2 regions of the Priestia sp. YIM B13552 genome follow, and region 2 is predicted to be linked to the other one. Evidence: riboswitches for the same ligand, from Rfam matches in the RefSeq annotation. Region 2 holds a riboswitch; the other holds the start of a gene.
The links. Region 2 has a riboswitch for ZMP and ZTP ahead of ACFX40_RS05020 (glutamate/serine transporter AimA). Riboswitches for the same ligand answer to the same signal wherever they lie in the genome.

Region 1: another riboswitch for ZMP and ZTP. It lies ahead of ACFX40_RS14115 (phosphoglycerate dehydrogenase); the one in region 2 lies ahead of ACFX40_RS05020 (glutamate/serine transporter AimA).

Annotation. Positions count from the first base shown of each region.
Region 1 is NZ_JBHZOU010000003.1:374,902-384,687, reverse strand. It holds gene htpG (molecular chaperone HtpG) at 1-660, opposite strand, end outside; ZMP/ZTP riboswitch at 872-950, shown strand; gene ACFX40_RS14115 (phosphoglycerate dehydrogenase) at 1,118-2,317, shown strand; gene ACFX40_RS14110 (hypothetical protein) at 2,451-2,903, shown strand; gene ACFX40_RS14105 (DUF6143 family protein) at 3,182-3,724, shown strand; gene ACFX40_RS14100 (hypothetical protein) at 4,533-4,682, shown strand; tRNA gene ACFX40_RS14095 (tRNA-Ala) at 4,800-4,871, opposite strand; gene ACFX40_RS14090 (HD domain-containing protein) at 4,978-5,526, opposite strand; gene ACFX40_RS14085 (GH25 family lysozyme) at 5,752-7,053, shown strand; gene ACFX40_RS14080 (hypothetical protein) at 7,235-7,465, shown strand; gene ACFX40_RS14075 (DMT family transporter) at 7,623-8,522, opposite strand; gene pdxR (MocR-like pyridoxine biosynthesis transcription factor PdxR) at 8,659-9,786, shown strand, end outside.
Region 2 is NZ_JBHZOU010000001.1:1,024,839-1,034,624, reverse strand. It holds gene ACFX40_RS05050 (ATP-binding protein) at 1-611, opposite strand, end outside; gene ACFX40_RS05045 (glutaminase) at 878-1,867, shown strand; gene ACFX40_RS05040 (alanine/glycine:cation symporter family protein) at 1,970-3,400, shown strand; gene ACFX40_RS05035 (sodium:solute symporter family protein) at 3,430-4,929, opposite strand; gene ACFX40_RS05030 (DUF3311 domain-containing protein) at 4,929-5,132, opposite strand; gene ACFX40_RS05025 (cupin domain-containing protein) at 5,510-6,109, opposite strand; ZMP/ZTP riboswitch at 6,495-6,573, shown strand; gene ACFX40_RS05020 (glutamate/serine transporter AimA) at 6,630-8,225, shown strand; gene ACFX40_RS05015 (DUF5105 domain-containing protein) at 8,408-9,454, shown strand; gene ACFX40_RS05010 (acyl-CoA thioesterase) at 9,606-9,786, shown strand, end outside.

The DNA of each region.
Region 1 (9,786 bases), on a different contig from region 2:
ATCAGCACCTTCTTTAGGACGTTTTTCCGTTATGTCCATTTTAATCGGGTAGCGGATAAAGTCTGAATACTTTTTAATGATCTCTTTTAAACGATACTCTTCTAGATACTCATCATATGTTTCATCTTCTGTATTTTCTTTAATTTTTAAAATAATTTGAGTCCCAACCGTTTCTTTTTCGCAAGGTTCGATTGTATAACCATCAGCACCGGTAGATTCCCATTTATAGGCTTCATCACTGCCTAACGCTTTACTAATCACCGTCACGACATCTGCCACCATGAACGCTGCGTAAAACCCAACGCCGAATTGGCCAATAATCGTGTGCCCGTCCTTTGTTTCATTTTCGTTTTTAAACGCAAGGGAACCACTTCGCGCAATTGTGCCCAAGCTGCTTTCAAGCTCTTCTTGCGTCATGCCAATTCCAGTATCCGTAATGGTTAAGGTACGGTTAGTTTTATGTGGTGTTACTTTTATGTAATAGCTTTCTTTGTTAAAACGCAAGGAGTCGTCTGTTAAGGCTTTGTAATAAATTTTATCGATTGCATCGCTTGAATTTGATAGAAGTTCTCTCAAAAATACTTCTTTTTGAGAATAGATGGAATTAATCATCATCTCTAATAATCGCTTTGATTCGGCTTTGAATTCTTTTTTTGACATAAGAAGTTCTCCTTTCCAAATAGGGCTTATAAAATAATTAGCACTTGAGTGGATAGAGTGCTAATCACTCTTTTTATTTAACATGTATTAGGATATTTGTCAATATATTAGGAGATTCGCTAAAGAGATTAAAAATTAGACTGAAAAAAGCAAACTTTTAAAAAAAAGGTTGAACGTTCTGAAAGAGTTTGCTAGAATATACTTAATTTCAAAGACTATATGTGACTGGCGAAACGCGGATAACCGTGAGGAAGCATATAGTGACGTAGCCGTTCGCCTGGGCAGAGGTAAGGGATTAATACATATCTCTTACCTCTTTCTGTTTAGGGGGAGAGGATATAGAAGTTATCACACATGTAGGTTGAAAAACCAGACTTTTTAAAAAATTAAAATTAAGTTCCTTTATCCAAAGGTAAAAACATGTAAAACTACGATGATAATCAGAGGAGAGTACAAAATGAGCACATTAACATTAGAAAAAGTACAAACAATCAAAACATTAAACAACATTGCACAAAAAGGTCTAAATGTTTTTAATCAAGAAGGTTATCAAATTGACAACGACAGCGAAAATCCAGATGCGATTGTCGTGCGTAGCTTTAACATGCACAGCATGACATTTGACCAAAATTTAAAAGCTATTGCACGAGCTGGAGCAGGGGTTAATAATATACCGGTGGACGCTTGCACGGAGCAAGGTATCGTTGTATTTAATACGCCAGGAGCTAATGCAAACGCAGTAAAAGAAATGGTTTTAACTACAATTATGGCTTCTTCTCGTAACTTATTTGCTGGAGTTGAATGGACAAAAGGATTAGATGGCCAAGGTGATCAAATTCCTAAATTAGTTGAAGCAGGTAAAAAACAGTTTGTTGGAAAAGAAATCAAAGGTAAAACGTTAGGCGTTATTGGTTTAGGTGCAATTGGTGCTCTTGTAGCAAACGATGCGCTTGATTTAGATATGGACGTAATTGGTTTTGATCCATTCATTTCTGTTAATACAGCTTGGAATTTGTCTCGCAACGTACAGCGTGCAATGTCTCTAGAAGAACTATTTGCAGCATCTGACTATATTACGGTTCACGTTCCATTAACGGACGATACAAAAGGTGTTTTCAATAAAGAAACGTTTAGCATCATGAAACCTGATGTTCATATTTTGAACTTCTCACGCGGTGAGCTTGTAAACGAAGAAGATATGAAAGCTGCTCTTGAAAGTGGAAAAGTTGGACGATACATTACAGATTTCCCAAATCAAAATGTCTTGAACATGAAAAATGTTGTGCCAATTCCTCATCTAGGGGCATCAACTCAAGAATCAGAAGAAAACTGTGCGGTAATGGCAGCACGTCAAGTGAAAAATTTCTTAGAAACTGGAAACGTTAAAAACTCAGTGAACTTCCCGAATGCATCTCTTCCTTACACTGGGAAAAAACGCGTAGCTGCTTTCCATCACAACGTGCCGAATATGGTAGGACAACTTACGCAAGTATTCTCAAACTACAATTTAAACATCGCAGATATGGTGAACAGAAGCCGCGGTGAATATGCGTATACAATGATCGATATTGACAATCAAGTAAGTGACGAGATTGTGCCTGAGCTAGAAGAAAAAATTGGTCAAATTGAAGGAATTATTACAAGTCGTATTATCTAATTTGGTTACCATCATATTCTAGTGTTGCAGCCCTAACTTAGAAAAGTTAGGGCTGTTTTTACATAGTGTTTATCTTCATATCATTTCCTTCATTCCCATAGCATATATAAATACCTTTAAAGAGGTGAACGTTTTGTCAGGAGAACTGATCGGAATTTTGATAGGGTCGCTCATCGCGCTGGCAGGAACATTCATTACGTCTGTCGTAGCCATAGTGATGTCGAAAGAGCAATACAAGCAAGAGCTTCGCAAAGCATTTATCCAAAAGAAAGTTGATGCCTATACCCATGTGTGTCAAGTTATTCTAGCTATAAAAAACGATTTACTTACAAAAACTGTTTCTTCAGCCGGATTAAACTGGACGGCTCAATCTATTAACAAACTAGCAGATGTGTGTATTACGGAAGGGCTATGGATCGATGAAGAAGACAGCAAAAAGCTGGAGGTTCTGCAGAAGCAGCTTTCAAAATTTGTATTTGATGAAATAGAACTGTCTAGACATGATATTCTCACAGTCTGTTATGAAATTATTGAATATTGTGAAAAAAAGGTAAGGATTCTTCATTTTATGACTACAAAAGAATAGGTGATTACTACTTTAAGAAGTGATAGTAGAAGTATTAAAATAGCATCGAAGTATAAAGTCAAAAAAACAATCCGTTTATACACCAGCAGTCAACGAGGGCATTAGGAAGGTAAAGGCCAAGAGGGAATTTTATTTTGTAAAAGCGATAGGAAAAGATAGGCTCAGTACCGGGTCTATCTTTTTGCGTTTATATAAAGAGTAAATATATTTATATATGCATGTGTCCAAGCATTTATAGAAAAACCTCATAAAATATAGTACAGAAAGGAGATGATTGTATGTCAAATTACGAGTCGAGTAAACCTTATATTAAAGCTGTTAATATACCTAATCCTTTATATCAATCTTTAAAAGGAGACTATTTTGTTGGACAAACTGAGCCTATTCGTTTTGGTGGAAATAGAAATGCTTGGGGCGGGTTAGTTAACCCTTCCGGCTCCGGAGTAGATTTATTTGTGAATGCTTTTACTATCACTAACTATTCCAACGAACCTTTTACTGCTGAAATTTGGTTTAACTCTATCCCGCCTGGAAAAGGAACAACTTCAGATAATGTGAGTCCAGCAAATACTACAATACGTTCAAAACCAAAAGGGAAAATTAAATTTGCAGAAATGGTAAAAGGCTTTCCTACTAAAGGGGTAAACGTATTTAACCGTGTTGTTCCGCCGAAAAGTACATTAGTAAGTGATGAAGACGGCAAATTTATCTTTCCAAACAACGGTTCATACGTTATTTTCTTAGTTTCTCCGGGAAACAAAGAAATTGAAGCTGAAATTGCATATGGATGGTTCGAGAAAAAACGTAAAAAGGACTGTTAACTAAATAGGTCTTAACGATTGTATAAGCAGTGTATGAGCTATTTCATATTTCATACAGTTCTTAACAAACAGTAAGTGTCTATGAAAAGAACTTTGCAGCAAAATACAAAGTTCTTTTTTTATAGCTTGCGTTTTTTCGTTCAATTGTGGATATAACTAAAGAAAAACAAAGCAAGCAAAAGGATAATTCCAACTACACAAGCCATTTGAATGGTATTTAAGGATGTTGATAACTAAGGGATTAAAGCGATAATACATAAAACTAAGCTACCTAGTACAATGGCAAAACGAATAACAAAAACGACTGTTATAGAACGAATGCCACATACAGCTGATATACTAATCACTTCTTTGTAGAATTAAGTAACCTTTTCGTCCAGGGTATAAGCATGCTTAACATCTCACGTTAATGTCTACATTCACATTATCTTAAGTTTCAATTCATACTGGCTTCATATAAATTAATCATACTGAATGTATTAATAAAAGATATGAGGTGGGACAATGTTAAACAAGCTTTTTAAACTATTTACAACAGAAACCGAGATATCTAAAGATAAAGAAGTAGATCTCCACGAAGAGAACGATTTTACCGAAGTTTGTGATGATTATTTCATTATAGATGAGTACTAGAAACCCTATAAAACGCTGCAAAATTGAAAGAATTGATTGAGTATATCTGTATAACCAGTAATTGTACAAGGGTCGTAAAGGTATACTTTTACGGCGAATTAATATTGATGAATTGCTTTTTACGTGAAACAATGTGAAAAAAATGGGCATCCTAGAAGCAAAAGGAGGGGATAGAATGGGCAAAGAACCAAATGATGAAACAAGTGAAGGGCTGAATCAGCTTTTTGAAATCATCAATGCAAAAGGCGACGAGGGCGAACTTAGAGAAATTGTAAGCAGGAGCAGTGAAAAAAATAATCATAAAAACCATGAGGATCAATCGTAAAAAGAAAATAAAAAACCTCTTCATGGAAATCATGAAGAGGTCAGATGAAATAGTATTGCAACCATTCCATTCTGCAGAGTTTTAAAGTGTTTTAAACTCTTGATGCGACTGGTTTTATGGAACTGATGGGATTCGAACCCACGACCCCTTGTCTGCCAGACAAGTATTCTCCCACTGAACTACAGTCCCGATTATGTAGAGTCTTTATTGCGTGTTGACTCTACTATATTTTAATACGTATGCCGCGCGTTCGCAATAGTTATTTTCAGTGTTTTCTAATTTCTTCATATGAATATTAACTTCTAAAAAAATCATTTACTTCTTGTTTGTACGTATAAAAAAAACTTGGAATTTGGCTTGGTTCCAATCCTTTTGCAGCGTATTTGCTGATGGATTCGTAGTACCATTTCTGCTTTTCGAATCCTCTTTTAAAGCTATTCCAAATCGTATCTCCTTGCTGATCGTAGCTTTCTTTTAAAGACCGTAAATTGTCTAATTTATCTGCTACAATTAAAGATTTCACTTCAAGAGAACCAGTTTTCACAATTTGAATTGTATGCTGTTTACGTTCTTCCCAGCTTTTTGATTTATTTTCTGTATGAGCTTCAACAATCCCCGCTACCTCTAAACCAAATCTTTGTACAATTTCTTCGAGTGTTACACTTGTATCTTCTACAGCATCATGCAGATAAGCTGCTGCAATTACTTCTTCACTAAAACCCGCTTTTTCTAAAATATTACCTACGTTAATAGGGTGAACAATATAAGGTTTATCGGACAGTTTGCGCATTTGGCCGCTATGAGCGTGTTCTGCATATCTACGTGCTTCTTTTATTAAAGACATCATATTCCTCCACTTTTTATTCAGTATATCTTCATATTATTAGTATAAACGAATATAGCTTTCCTCACTTTATAAAATTGCACAAATTCATTTCTTATAATAAGGGAAGGCTACCAAAATCCCTTCATATTGTAGTTTTTTTATAAAGCCTAATATCTATTTAATAGGCCTGTATCAGTTGCCATTTCCTTTTTTATTCATAGTTTGTATGAAGGAGTGATAGCAATGCAAAACCGTAATAATCAAAATATTAAGGTCATTGATGTTTCTCATCACAACGGAACAATTGATTGGGCAAAAGTGGCGTCGGATGGTGTAAAAGGCGCGTATATTAAATTAACAGAAGGTACAACCTTCTTAGATAAAAAATCATATGATAATTATATAGGTGCAAAAAATGCAGGTCTACGTGTAGGCTTTTATCACTTTGCTCATGCTGATAATGATCCCATTGCAGAAGTTAATTTCTTTTTAAATAAATTAGGCAGCATGAAGGTTGATTTGCCTCATTGCTTAGATTTGGAAGAAAATAAAGGGAAAACAAAAGCGCAGGTCACAGCCTTTGCAGTTAGATGGATGGAGTATATTGAAAGGAAAACAAGCATTACGCCTATTCTTTACACGGGGTATAGTTTTATTAAATCCAATTTTACAAGCGCTGTGGCAAGATATCCGCTATGGATAGCTCGTTACAGTGGAAGTAACCGCTCTAAGGGATTTGCTAACCCAGGTGATACGGCGATTTGGGATAGATGGTCTATGTTTCAATATACAGATCAAGGAAAAGTAAACGGGATTAAAGGCAATGTTGATATCAATGAAATGGACCTGGATTTCTTTAATAGTATTAATACGGGCGTGACGGTGGTGGAAAATAATAAGCCATCAGCACAATTGCAGCAAGGTGATAGCGGACTAGCTGTAAAAGAACTGCAGCAAAACTTAATTAAATTAGGATTTGAACTTTCCCAGCAAGGAACCGATGGTCAATATGGCAGCGAAACTGTTGCAGCTGTTAAAGCTCTTCAAGAAAAGTATGGATTAACGTCAACTGGAAAAGCTGATGAGAAAACATTAGCTAAAATAATGGAATTGCTTAAGGGTGTAAGCAATTCTGTCGAAGAATCATTACCAAAGGTTACTTCACTCGGAGATAAATATTCTTTTCAAGTAAAAGCGAAGAAGGATATTGGAGTCTACAAATATGCGAATATAACAGAGAATTTTAGAACTATAAAAAAAGGCACGGTATTTAGTGTATATGGCTATACGAATGCAGCATGGGCTGTTCCAGGCGGATTTGTGCAAATGAAAGACGTAGAACCTATCCCAATTACAATTAAAACAGGCGGATTAAGTAAAAATATGGAAACAGAGTTTCGTGCTTTCTTAAAAAATGAAGGAATCGACAGTGAATTACACGTACATGCAATAGGTAATCCGTCCGCTGAACTTACCGCAGCTGGGCTAGATTTTGTAAAAGTTAAACAGTTTTTAGATAAAAAAGGCTGGTACTACAAGCAATAAACTCCCGCTCCGAAGAGCGGGGGTTTATTTTGGTATTTTGTAAAAAAAGAATAGCAGAGATGAATTAAGTAATTAAAATATGTTCTAAATAACAAAGTAGGTGATAACAAAAAAGTTTCTATGTATAGTTCACCTCTAACAGTCATATTTTTAGTCAACGGCTCATGGAGGGTGAATGAATATGAAAAATACGCAGATTCGAATTGAAACACTATCCTATCACTATGAAAGTATTATGGTGAATGATGAAGTAGAGCGTGCGATAAAAAGTATCGAAGTGACGTATCGAGCATATAAACATAACCACGTTTTAAACGGACATGTAGTACTTTCAGGAGAAGAGATTTACGATCTTCAGCAGCTGACTCACGCAGTGGCTGGGAAAATAAAAGCGGAATTAGAAACTACATAAAAAAGCGCCTTTCTTTAATCTTGGTTTAAGATTTAAAGAAAGGCGCTTTTTTATTAATTGTTAATTAAACTGCAAAAAGAAGAAATTAAAGTATGTTCTAAATAAAATATATAAATAAAAAACATAGCCTCTAAGACAATTCCTTAAAGCATACACATTATCTTTGCATTGTGAACTTTGTCTCTTTTACCACTACTTTTCTTTTACTATGTGTAAGCAACACGCCGCATAACGTAATGATGCTTCCCACAATGGAAGCTGCACTCGGGATATCTTTTAAAAGCAGCCACGCTAAGAAAAAGGACAGCGCAGGAGTTAAGTAAAGAGAAATGGCAGCCTCAGCAGAACCTATACGCGATGTCAGATAAGCGAGTACCATATAGGGAATAACGGTTGGAAATAATCCTAAATATGTCACGCTTATCGCTGATCTGACAGAGATATGTGCAAGTTCTGTTTCTAACCCAGGTAAAAAAACAAGCATAGAAATTGTAGCCCCCCAAATACTGTACGTCACAAAAGAAAGAAAACCATACTTTTTTAATAAATTTTTTTGACATACTATATAGATGCTTTCTGCAAGGGCAGCTAGCAGAATCAGTAAGATTCCATTAATTGAGTGTACAAAGTTCTCTTTGCTGAAGGTTAAAAGTGCAATACCTGCAAAGCTTACTGCAGATCCAATCCATTTTCTTTTTCCGAACTCCTCCTGAAAAAGAAAAATAGCTAAAAGCGAAGAAAAAATAGGAGTAGTCGAGACCAGTAAACTCGCAATACCCGCACTCACCGTTTTTTCTCCAATGTTTAATGCCGTGTGATATACGGTAAAACCTAAAAAACCGAGTGCTAAAAGAAGTGGAATATCTTTTATATCAGGCAAGCGCATGCGTGTACCTATTGCAATAACTAACAGTACTAAAGAAGCAATACTTAACCGAACAAAAGCAAGGTGCTGAGGAGAAAACGATTCCAGCCCTATTTGAATAACTGGAAATGCTGAAGCCCATAAGCTAATCATCAGTATATGTAAGAACACCAGACTAAACGTTAATTTCATGCCTATTCATCTCCATTTTTCATTTTGAATCCAACCAGTATCTATTGTGGTTCCCATGTTAATAAACATTTGATAAAATGTCTTCAACCAGTTTAAAAGCAATTAACCCAACCACTTTAAAAACAGGAGTAAATGTATGAATCAAGGAAACAGTTCAAGTTATCCAAAATACAAACACATCATTGATTTTATGAAAGAGAAAATTGCGCGTGGAGAATGGCCGATTGGAAGTAAAATTCCTAGTCAGCGAAAGCTTGCTGCTATGTTCGATGTTAACCGAAGTACGGTCATCACGGCATTAGAGGAATTAACAGCGGACGGTTTAATTGAAGGTAAGATGGGAAAGGGAACAATCGTTATAAATAATACATGGACACTTTTGGCTACGACTCCGCCCGATTGGAATGTTCATGTGAAATCAGGTATGCATCGTCCGAGTCAAGCAATGGTACAAGATATTAATGAATCCGAATTTAACTCAAACCTTATTCAATTAAGCAAAGGAGAGCTTTCACCTGACATATTCCCTAAAGATAAAATGAAATACGCTATGGAAAAAGTAGCAAAAAACATGGAGGTTCTGGGATACGAAGAACCAAAGGGATATTTTCCTTTACGAAAAGAGTTAAGTGCGTATATGAAAACAATGGGTATTGAATCTTCTCCAGATTCTATTTTAATTGTTTCCGGCGCTCTTCAAGCTCTTCAGCTTATTTCAATTGGACTGCTGCAAAAGAACTCTTCGGTTTTGCTAGAAAAACCTTCTTATCTATACTCCTTACATGTATTTCAATCAGCGGGAATGAAACTCAAAGGTCTTTCTATGGATGAGGAAGGAATAAAAGTAACAGCTATAAAACGCGCCGACCCTCAAGAAGGGCAAGCTATTTTATATACAAATCCATGTTTTCATAACCCAACGGGAACATTAATGTCACAAAAAAGGCGTTACGATTTGCTGAAAGAATGTGAGGAACATCAGCTTCCTATTATTGAAGATGATTTATACCGCGAATTATGGCTAAATAAACAGCCTCCGTTGCCATTAAAGGCTTTAGATAGAAATGGACACGTGTTATATGTTAGCAGTCTTTCTAAAACATTAAGCCCGGGATTACGTATCGGATGGATAGTCGGCCCAGAACCAGTCATTGAGCGTTTGGCGGATATTAAAATGCAAACGGATTATGGATCTAGCTCATTGTCTCAAAGAGTGGCAGCAGAATGGTTTAAAAATGGCTTATATCAACAGCATATGGAAACG
Region 2 (9,786 bases):
GCTTTTGTAATGGCTTCTGTATTATGAAGGGTCTTTTTTAAATGAACGGTTTCTTCATAAAGGCTTGTAATGAGCATTAGCATGTGCTCATTTTGTTTGCGTATTTGACGTTCCCGTGACTGTGATTCATAAATCGTCATCATATTAAAAAAGCTGAGTACAATGAAGCTGTGAGCAAAAGCAATAACGGCCATGTCAGATAATGAATCGACATGGATTGTTGTGTGCAAAACTATATACTGCGCAGTTAGTTCCACTACATCAGCAGCAATTTCAATGATGAGTCCAATCACTCCAATTACAATAGCACTATAGTTCATGCGGCTTACTTTAAAAATAAAAAATAAAAGTGCATACGTAAAGTAGAAGAAAAACGTAGGGTAATGCGTATGTGCAGAAGCCGCAAATTGAAAATGATCGAGCATGATATAATCGAGCATGATGCGAAAGAGAACGACGCTTAAAGCGGTTAACAAGCCCCCGGCTAAAACGGTTTTCCGTTTTAAAAGCAACAGGAAAAAGAAAAATGTAGGAGCTCCAAATGTAATTCGAAATGTTTCATTTAACGGATAAAATTTTAACTCTCCCGCCAGCGGGACAGTAATGAGCATGAGCAATAAAATGTACGGATCTTTTCGAATGAAAGATTTAAAATTCAGACAATTCCACCTCCTGAAGTGATTCGTGAATTAGTATACATTGTGACGGCGTCCAGCACAATGGAGAAGAGTGCCAAAGATAAAAATATAATTCCAAAAAGTTTTGTAGGTTTTTGTATGCTCTCGTAGGTTGCATTGTACATTAAAAACGAAAATGAAATCTCGCTTTATGAAAGCGCTTTAAAATAAAAAGTTAATTAAGTGATGAGGTGATTTTAATGAAAAGAGAAATTGAACAGGAAATGTCTTACTTACAGCTCACTGCAAAAGACCGGTTACATGAGTGGGTGCAACAAATAAAAGAATTTTCGTCAGAAGGAAAGACGGCTGATTACATTCCAGCGCTGAAAGATATGGACTCGTCTCAATTAGGTATTTGTTTGATTGGTGCTGACGGAACAGTTATCCAATCTGGAGATTATGAATCGGTATTTACTCTTCAAAGTATTTCCAAAGTCATTAGCTTTATAGCAGCTTGCTTATGCTGCGGCATTCCTTATGTGCTAGAGAGAGTGGATGTAGAGCCGACTGGAGATGCATTTAATTCTATTATAAGACTGGAAATGCATAAACCAGGAAAGCCGTTCAATCCTATGATTAACGCTGGTGCTTTAACGGTTTCATCTCTTTTATCTGGGGAGACGGCAAAAGAAAAATTAAGCTATTTGTTTGATGTGATAACGATGCTTACCGGGAAAACACCACTCATTAATGAAACGGTCTTTGAATCAGAATGGCAAACGTCTCATCGAAATCGTGCGCTTGCTTACTATTTAAAAGAAACGAACTACTTGCAAGGAGAAGTAGAAGAAGTTCTAGAGGTTTACTTAAAGCAGTGCTCAATTGAAGTAACGACTGAAGATATTGCACTGATTGGATTAATTCTGTCATTAGACGGATACCATCCAGTGTTTCATAAACAAGTAATTCCAAAAGAAGTAGCTAAATTAACAAAAGCGCTCATGCTTACATGCGGTATGTATAATGCTTCAGGAAAGTTTGCGGCATTTGTTGGTATGCCAGCTAAAAGCGGTGTATCGGGAGGAATCATGTCATTGGTGCCACCTAATACGAAAAAGCAGTCTCCATTTCCAGACGGATGCGGTATCGGAATATACAGTCCAGCTATTGATGAATACGGGAATAGCGTAAAAGGTGTTACGCTGCTAAAAAAAATCGCAAAAGAATGGGATTTGAGTATTTTTTAGTCTATTTACGTACTCTTCATTCGCTTCAATAATATAAACACCAAGAGAAAAAACTTTCATGTTTTGCATTTGTTCTACCAAATTTTTAATGAGGTGATAGGCATGCAACAAGCAATCGAAAGTGTGATTAGCGTCATCAATGATTTTTTTTGGTCGAATTTATTAATTATTTTACTTGTCTCAATTGGTATTTATTTTACGATTCGCTCTCGTTTTTTGCAGTTTCGCATGTTGAAAGAAATGGTACTTGTTTTGAAAGAAGGACGAGCGGCTAAAGGTGGAGGAGTCTCCCCGTTTCAAGCTTTTTGCATAAGCATGGCAGCTCGAGTAGGAACGGGAAATATTACAGGGATAGCGATTGCTATTGCACTTGGTGGCCCGGGTGCTGTATTTTGGATGTGGATTATTGCCATTATCGGTTCAGTATCAAGTTTTGTAGAAAGTACACTCGCTCAAATTTATAAAGTAAAAGGATCAAACGGGTTTCGAGGAGGACCCGCTTATTATATGGAAAAAGGGTTAAATAAAAGGTGGATGGGCGGGCTATTTGCTGTACTCATTACACTATCATTTGGCCTGGTGTTTAACGCTGTGCAGTCTAATACGATTACGCTGGCATTTGAGAACTCTTTTGGAACGAGCCGCTTGTTGGTTGGGATTATTATGACAGTTATATTTGCGGTAATTATTTTTGGCGGAATCAAACGCATCGCCAAGATATCGGAATACATCGTGGTCGTATTGGCCGTTTTATACATTGGAATGGCTCTGTTCATTATCTTTAAAAATATTGATCAAATGCCTGCGGTTCTATCTCTAATTGTGAAAAATGCATTTGGATTTGAACAAGCGCTTGGGGGATCAATTGGTGCAACGTTAATCAATGGAGTAAAGCGCGGACTGTTTTCCAATGAAGCAGGAATGGGAAGTGCTCCCAACGCGGCGGCAACTGCAGTGACGAGTCATCCAGTTAAACAAGGTCTTATCCAAGCATTTGGTGTCTTGACGGATACACTCGTGATTTGTACAAGCACAGCATTTATCGTTCTCTTATCCCCAGCCTATAAGCAGGGACTAAGCGGCATTGAACTAACGCAGGCTTCTCTTAGTACCCATATCGGCTCTTGGGCATCGGGGTTTTTAGCTATCATGGTATTTCTATTTGCTTTTAGTACGTTAATTGGCAATTATTATTATGGAGAAACGAATATTGAGTTTTTAAATTCAAATAAGATGTGGCTTTGGTCTTATCGTGTAGGTGTTTTAGCGATGGTTATTTTTGGATCGATTGCTCAGCTTCAGCTTGTATGGAACTTGGCAGACTTATTTATGGGGATGATGGTAGTCGTGAACTTGATTGCTATTTTTCTATTATCGAAAGTGGCATTTTCCGCCTTGCATGACTATACTCAGCAGAAAAAGGAAGGGAAAAATCCAGTCTTTTATAGAGATGCGTTAGAAAACAATCAAAATATCGAATGCTGGGAAAGAGAATCTACTCCACCCCCTTCTGAAAAAGAGAATATTATCTAAAAAAAGTTCAGCCAATTGGCTGAACTTTTTTATGCGTTTTTCTTTAATTCAGTTTGCGGAGTGCCTTTAGAAAACAATGTTTCTTTCACACCGTTAGTTGCTGCTTTTGTTTTGGCCGAAAAGATTGGATTTAAAATAACAACTACGAGTAAGTTAGATAATAATCCCCAGAACCCTTCATAAAGACCAAATGAATTTCCTGTGGCATGGACGGTAAACGTTACAACCAGCCCTACTACTAATCCAGCAATCGTACTTTCTTTCGATTGATTTCTCCAGAACAGGCTGATAACGATAGCCGGGAAGATTTGTACCATACCAGATACCCCTAGTAACTGTAGGGAAACAAGTGCTTGAGGGAATAATAAACCGAATAAAAGTGCCAGTCCAATAACAACGAAAACCATAGAACGAGTAACCATTGTTAATGTTTTACCCTGTACATTTGGATTAATTAAATCTCTGAATATATTATTTGCAAATAAGTTAGATGCTCCGATAGCCATGATAGAACATGGAATTAATGAAGCAAGAGCAATCGTTGCATAAGCTAACCCTTGGCCAATGCCGCCATATGAATACTGAATTAAGGTTAATAATGCTAATCTAGGATCCGTTGTATCTTGAGGTAATACTTGATAAGCAATAAATCCTAAGAAGATGACTAGAATTAAAACAATATTGTAAAGCGGTAAGAAAATAGCATTTTTACGAAGCGAATCTGCACTTTTAGCAGTGAAAACACCTGTAGCAGCGTGGGCCCACATGAATAAAGCTAAAGCAGATACGAGTGATGCTGTAATAAACCATGGAATGCCTTTAGGTCCTTGTGTTGGGATCGTTAATAGCTGAGGTGCATCCTTTGCAACATTGTCGATCATGTTGCCCCAGCTTCCAAAATGCATAATTGGCAGAGAAACAACCATAAATAACATAATGGCCCATACTAAAATATCTTTAATAATTGCCGTATATGTGGGACCTTTAATTCCGCTGAAAAAGGTATAAAGAGCCACAAGAAAGAATGAAAGAATAACGACTGCTTTTACGTTAATGTAGCCAGTTCCTGCAACGCGAAGAGTATCTTGAATACCGCTAAGCTGAAGATCAATATATGGAATGAGCATCAATACACCTACTATAGCAATTAAAGAGGAGAGAAATTTACTGCTAAAACGTTCTCTGGCATAATCAGCAAGCGTAGTAAGTTTGTGCTTTTTAGCAACAGTCCAAAGCTTTGGAAGAAAAAAGTATGAAATTAAAAAGGCTAAAACAGAGTAAGGGATGGCAAAAAATGCGATGCTTCCTCCCTGATAAGCTGTACTTGTAAGACCTAGGAATGTATAAGCAGTATATAAATCTGCTCCTACTAAAAGCCAGACGAGCAGGCTTCCAAAACGTCTTCCACCTACAGCCCACTCTTCAACTGAGCTTCTAGATGATTTGTCACGTCCCGCTATAAAGCCAATTGCGATAACAACAAGAACAATTGCTGATGTGATTAAAAGTGCTGTTAAATTTCCTTGCATTATTCAATGTCCCCCCAAGATTTTTGTAAACGATAAATAATAAATGTACATACAGGCGTTAAGAAGACCCATAAAAATAACCATAAATGCAAAAGAGGTAATCCAAAAATAATTGGATGAATGTTATTTACAAAAGGTAAAACAGCGAATTGAGCAATAAATGGAATGATGAATAAAATAAAAATTATGAATTTTCTGTTCAATTTTACTCCTCCTACTAAAAATTTATCTAACAATGTTCACTATGATAGCAAGTCTGACATGGTAAAGCAATAAGTTTTTTGAAAATTTCGTTATAATCTATGAAAATTTTTTTAGAAAAACAAAAAAGAGCTTGTGATGAGAGTATATTTGAAATGATTATGAAAGAAAAAAAGGGGAATAATCTAAGCGAAGTTGCTCTTGAAGCAAAAAGAGAACGGAAAAGAAGAAATTTAGTTTTGACCGGGAAGTTTTTGTTATTTCGCTGAGATAAAGTATATTGCTATTGCATCATAAGAAAAGAATTTGTATGTTCAAATAGAGATTCATGGAAAGAATAAAACAGAGCAAATAAAAAAACTAGACAATAAGTGCTTGTCTAGTTCCACCACTCTGTCAATGGTCCTTTGTCGCCATAAACAGGATCTGTTGTAGGAATAGGTACTTGTGCAATTTCATCAAATACGTGAGGGCGGTCAGTTTGTTTTCCTGTTCGTAAATTGTAATCCATGCCCTCTGGATAAGCTCCAACCACTTTAAAATCAGCAGTTGACTGCAGACGCATATGCCCTGTTCCTGCAGGAAGTACGAGCACATCGCCAGCATGCACCACGATATTTTCCCCCATATGTCCACCTAGTTTTAAACGTGCAGATCCGCTAATTACACCTAGTGCTTCATGGGAATTGCTGTGGTAATGGTGAAAATCATGTATGCCACCTACCCAGCTGTTTTTCCAGTTGTGAGAATTAAAAATGCTCTCCACTTTCTCTTTCTTACTAATAAATACGTGTTCATACAATAAAACTGGAAGACGAGGGTGATTTGGAATGGTTCCGTCGTCATCAAAATAAAGAACTTTTACATTTGCATAATTCATAAGCATCCCTCTAACAATCTTTTTTCGTAATTTTCCCTGTTTTTTGCTTGCGTAAACAGAGAAGTTTGCTCGAAGTACTTCATTTGTTGCGAAGTGCATGATATGTAGGTTTTAACGTTTTCCTAAAAGAAGTCTCCCACTTCAAGCGTAGCTAAGTGGTGGACAGTTCACTTTAGTATCTTTTCTTCATATTGTATATAAGTAAAGGGTCTAGTGCAAGAATTCTATGGATATATAGCTGTTAATTCTTATTATGTAAATGAATACTATATATTAGTATAATCTTTAGAAGGTAATCTACTCGTGGAGTAAAAGAATCAAACAACAAGAAAAGTTAGGGTTTTAGTTATTTTTGTAATTAAAAAGAGGTTTCTAGAAGTTTTATTCGGAATTTTACGAATAATTTATTATTTTTATAAAAGTAATGTAAACATTTTTGTGTATTGAGTAATAGAAATGAATGTTATATACTGATAAAAAATATATTCCTATATGTGACTGGCGCAACATGGATGACCATGGGGGAGCATATAGCGTATAAGCCGCGCGCCTGGGCAAACACTTGAGAAATTTTCGCAAGTGTTTTTTTTATTTTCCTAGGGAAGAGGAGTAGATTTGGATGAGCAATATGCAAAGGAAGATGGGAACATTTGCTTTAACCATGACAGGCATAGGTTCGATTATCGGTTCAGGGTGGCTGTTTGGAGCATGGAAAGCAGCTCAAATTGCGGGACCCGCGGCTATTTTTTCATGGGTTATTGGAATGGTGGTTATTTTGACCATTGCTCTATCATATGCTGAACTGGGCGCGATGTTTCCACAAGCAGGGGGGATGGTTAAATATCCTCAGTATTCACACGGATCATTTATTGGTTTTTTGGCTGCTTGGGCTAACTGGATTTCAATCGCTTCAACGATAACAGTGGAGGCTATTGCATCTGTGCAATATATGAGTACTTGGCCGTGGAAATGGGCTCGCTGGACTCACGAATTAGTAGATAATGGAATTTTAACGTCCAAGGGGTTGGCAGTTGCGTCTTTGTTATTATTCGTTTACTTTTTTGTGAACTATTGGACGGTAAATCTCTTTGCTAAAGCAAACTCATTTATTACGATTGTTAAATTAATTATTCCTGGTTTAACGGCAGGGGCTTTATTTTTTGCTGGTTTTCATAGCGGAAACTTTTCAAGTGAGCATGGGGTTGCCCCTTATGGATGGGCCAGTGTTTTAACGGCAGTGGCAACATCAGGTATTGTGTTTGCATTTAATGGGTTTCAAAGTCCTGTAAATATGGCAGGAGAAGCAAAATCACCTAATAAATCGATTCCGGTAGCTGTAATTGGTTCAATTTTTATTGCAGGAATTGTATACATTATATTGCAAATTGTTTTTATCGGAGCAGTAAGTCCGTCATCAATTGCTGATGGATGGAATCATTTGAATTTTAATTCTCCTTTTGCTGATTTAGCGATTGCGCTTGGAATTAACTGGCTAACAATTGTGTTATACGCAGACGCATTTGTTTCTCCTTCCGGCACAGGTGCTACATATACGGCAACTACTTCTAGAATGTTATACGGGATGCAGCAAAATGGATATTTGCCAAAGATCTTTGGTACGCTTCATCCACTTTACAATGTCCCGCGCCCAGCTATGTGGCTAAATTTAGCAGCTTGCTTTTTGTTTCTCTTTTTATTTAGAGGATGGGGTGTCTTAGCAGAAGTGATCTCAGTAGCGACGCTTATCTCTTATATTATGGGTCCTGTAGCGCTTATAACATTAAGAAAAACGGCTTCACACTTTTACCGTCCATTTTATTTAAAAGGGGCATCAGTTATTGCGCCATGCGGCTTCGTTTTTGCTTCCTTGACGCTTTACTGGGCAAGGTGGCCACTTACAGGTGAAGTGATCTTTATTATGGCAATTGGCCTGCCTGTTTATTTTTATTACCAAGCGAAAAATAAATGGGTGGGCTTTAAAAAAGAATTTTTAACCGGGGCTTGGATGCTTATCTATTTAGCGTGCATGATTTTTATTTCCTACATAGGAAGCGAAAAATTCGGAGGCAAAAATATTTTGCCTTTCGGATGGGATATGCTAGTGATTGCTTGCGTATCATTAGCTTTTTATTACTGGGGAATTAAGAGTGGCAAATCTAACCGATATATGAAAGAAGCTGAACAAATCAATCAAGAAAATTTTAAATCTAAATAAAAAAACACGAGCCAGTGCTCGTGTTTTTTTATTTAGGTGAGTGGAGAGTTTAGACTTAGTTTTTATCAAAATATTGTAAAAAATATAGATTTTAAGGTTTAAGTATTTATACAGAGGGAACCTTTATTTGGGATAAAGTTCTAAAAAAACAAAATAAAGGGGATTAGGCAGCTGTGAAAAAAATGAATGTTTTGGCTTTAGCTTTTGTACTTATGCTAGTATTAGCGGCTTGCAACAGTTCTAAGGAAACGGGAGGGTCTACTTCGGCTAAAAATAAGGCGATTGAAGCATCTATTGACAGCGCTTCTTACATTTTAGTAGATAGTGATGAAGGAGCTACAAGTGAAGAAAAAGGGCTGTTGAAAGTTGATTTAAAAGTGAAAAATGTCTCCAAAAACAGTATATCTTTATCGGATTATGACGGTGTTTATTTATACGAAGGAGATGAACAGCTGTCTCCAAAAACGGGAGTGAACAGTCGTGAGCTCGGACTAGAAAGCAGTGCATCTGACAAAATTGGTGCTGGAAAGCAAAAAAATTTAACGTTTGTCTTTGAAGTCAAAAAAGATAAAAAGTATAAAATTGGGCTTCAGCCAAAATCATCTGATTATGATGAAGAAATTGACGAAGTGACATTAACACTGGATACAAAGAAATACGCGAAAAGCTATAATAAGCTGCAAGACCCAGAAAAAGCTCTGCAAGCTTATACAGAAGTCCTTTACTTAAATAAAGAAAACGTAGACTATGATAAATATGTAACAGCAGATAAAACAGCTGTTATAGAAGAACAGAAAAAAGCGTTTAAAGAAGAATTAAAAGGTGCGTTTTCTAATAGTTTAACCGACAAAGCAAAAAAAGACTTTTTTAACATGTATAAAGATGTTTTAAAAGAAAAAGCAAGCGTGAAAACAAATGTGATTGCGAATGCAAATAATAAAGCAGTAGTAGAGGTGGAGTACACGACTCTTAATTTATCAGACTTGTATTCATACGTATCGCAGCTTAAACGAGCCTACACAGAGGAAACGAAGGATTATGATACAGAACACTCTGAAGAGTTTGCCGCTTCTCACTTCAAAGATATTGTAAATGAATTGGAAACAAAAGAAGGAAGTCGCCCCCTACGAATTTTTATGGTGAAAGAAGATGGGAAATGGACTGTGAAACCAAGTGACCTATACAGTGATTCTTTAGGTAAAACGTTTGGATCAAGCTATATTCGATAGACAAAAAAGAGAAGAATTTTTCTTCTCTTTTTTGTTTTCTGTAAATAAATCAACGAGTTTTTTGTAAAGCTAAATTTATCAAAATATGCTAGTATAGGTTCATTCATTCTTTTATTCTTATTATGATAGGCATCAATGGAGGTTCTTACTAATGAAAGCAAATTATTGTAAAGATACAAAGGCTGTTCGAACGAGCCGCATTTTTCCTAATGATATTAATAATCACAATACGTTATTTGGCGGAAAGTTAATGAGTGATATTGATATGATTGCGTCCATTTCAGCTTATCGTCACAGTCGTACAGAGTGTGTAACAGCTTCAGCAGACTCTA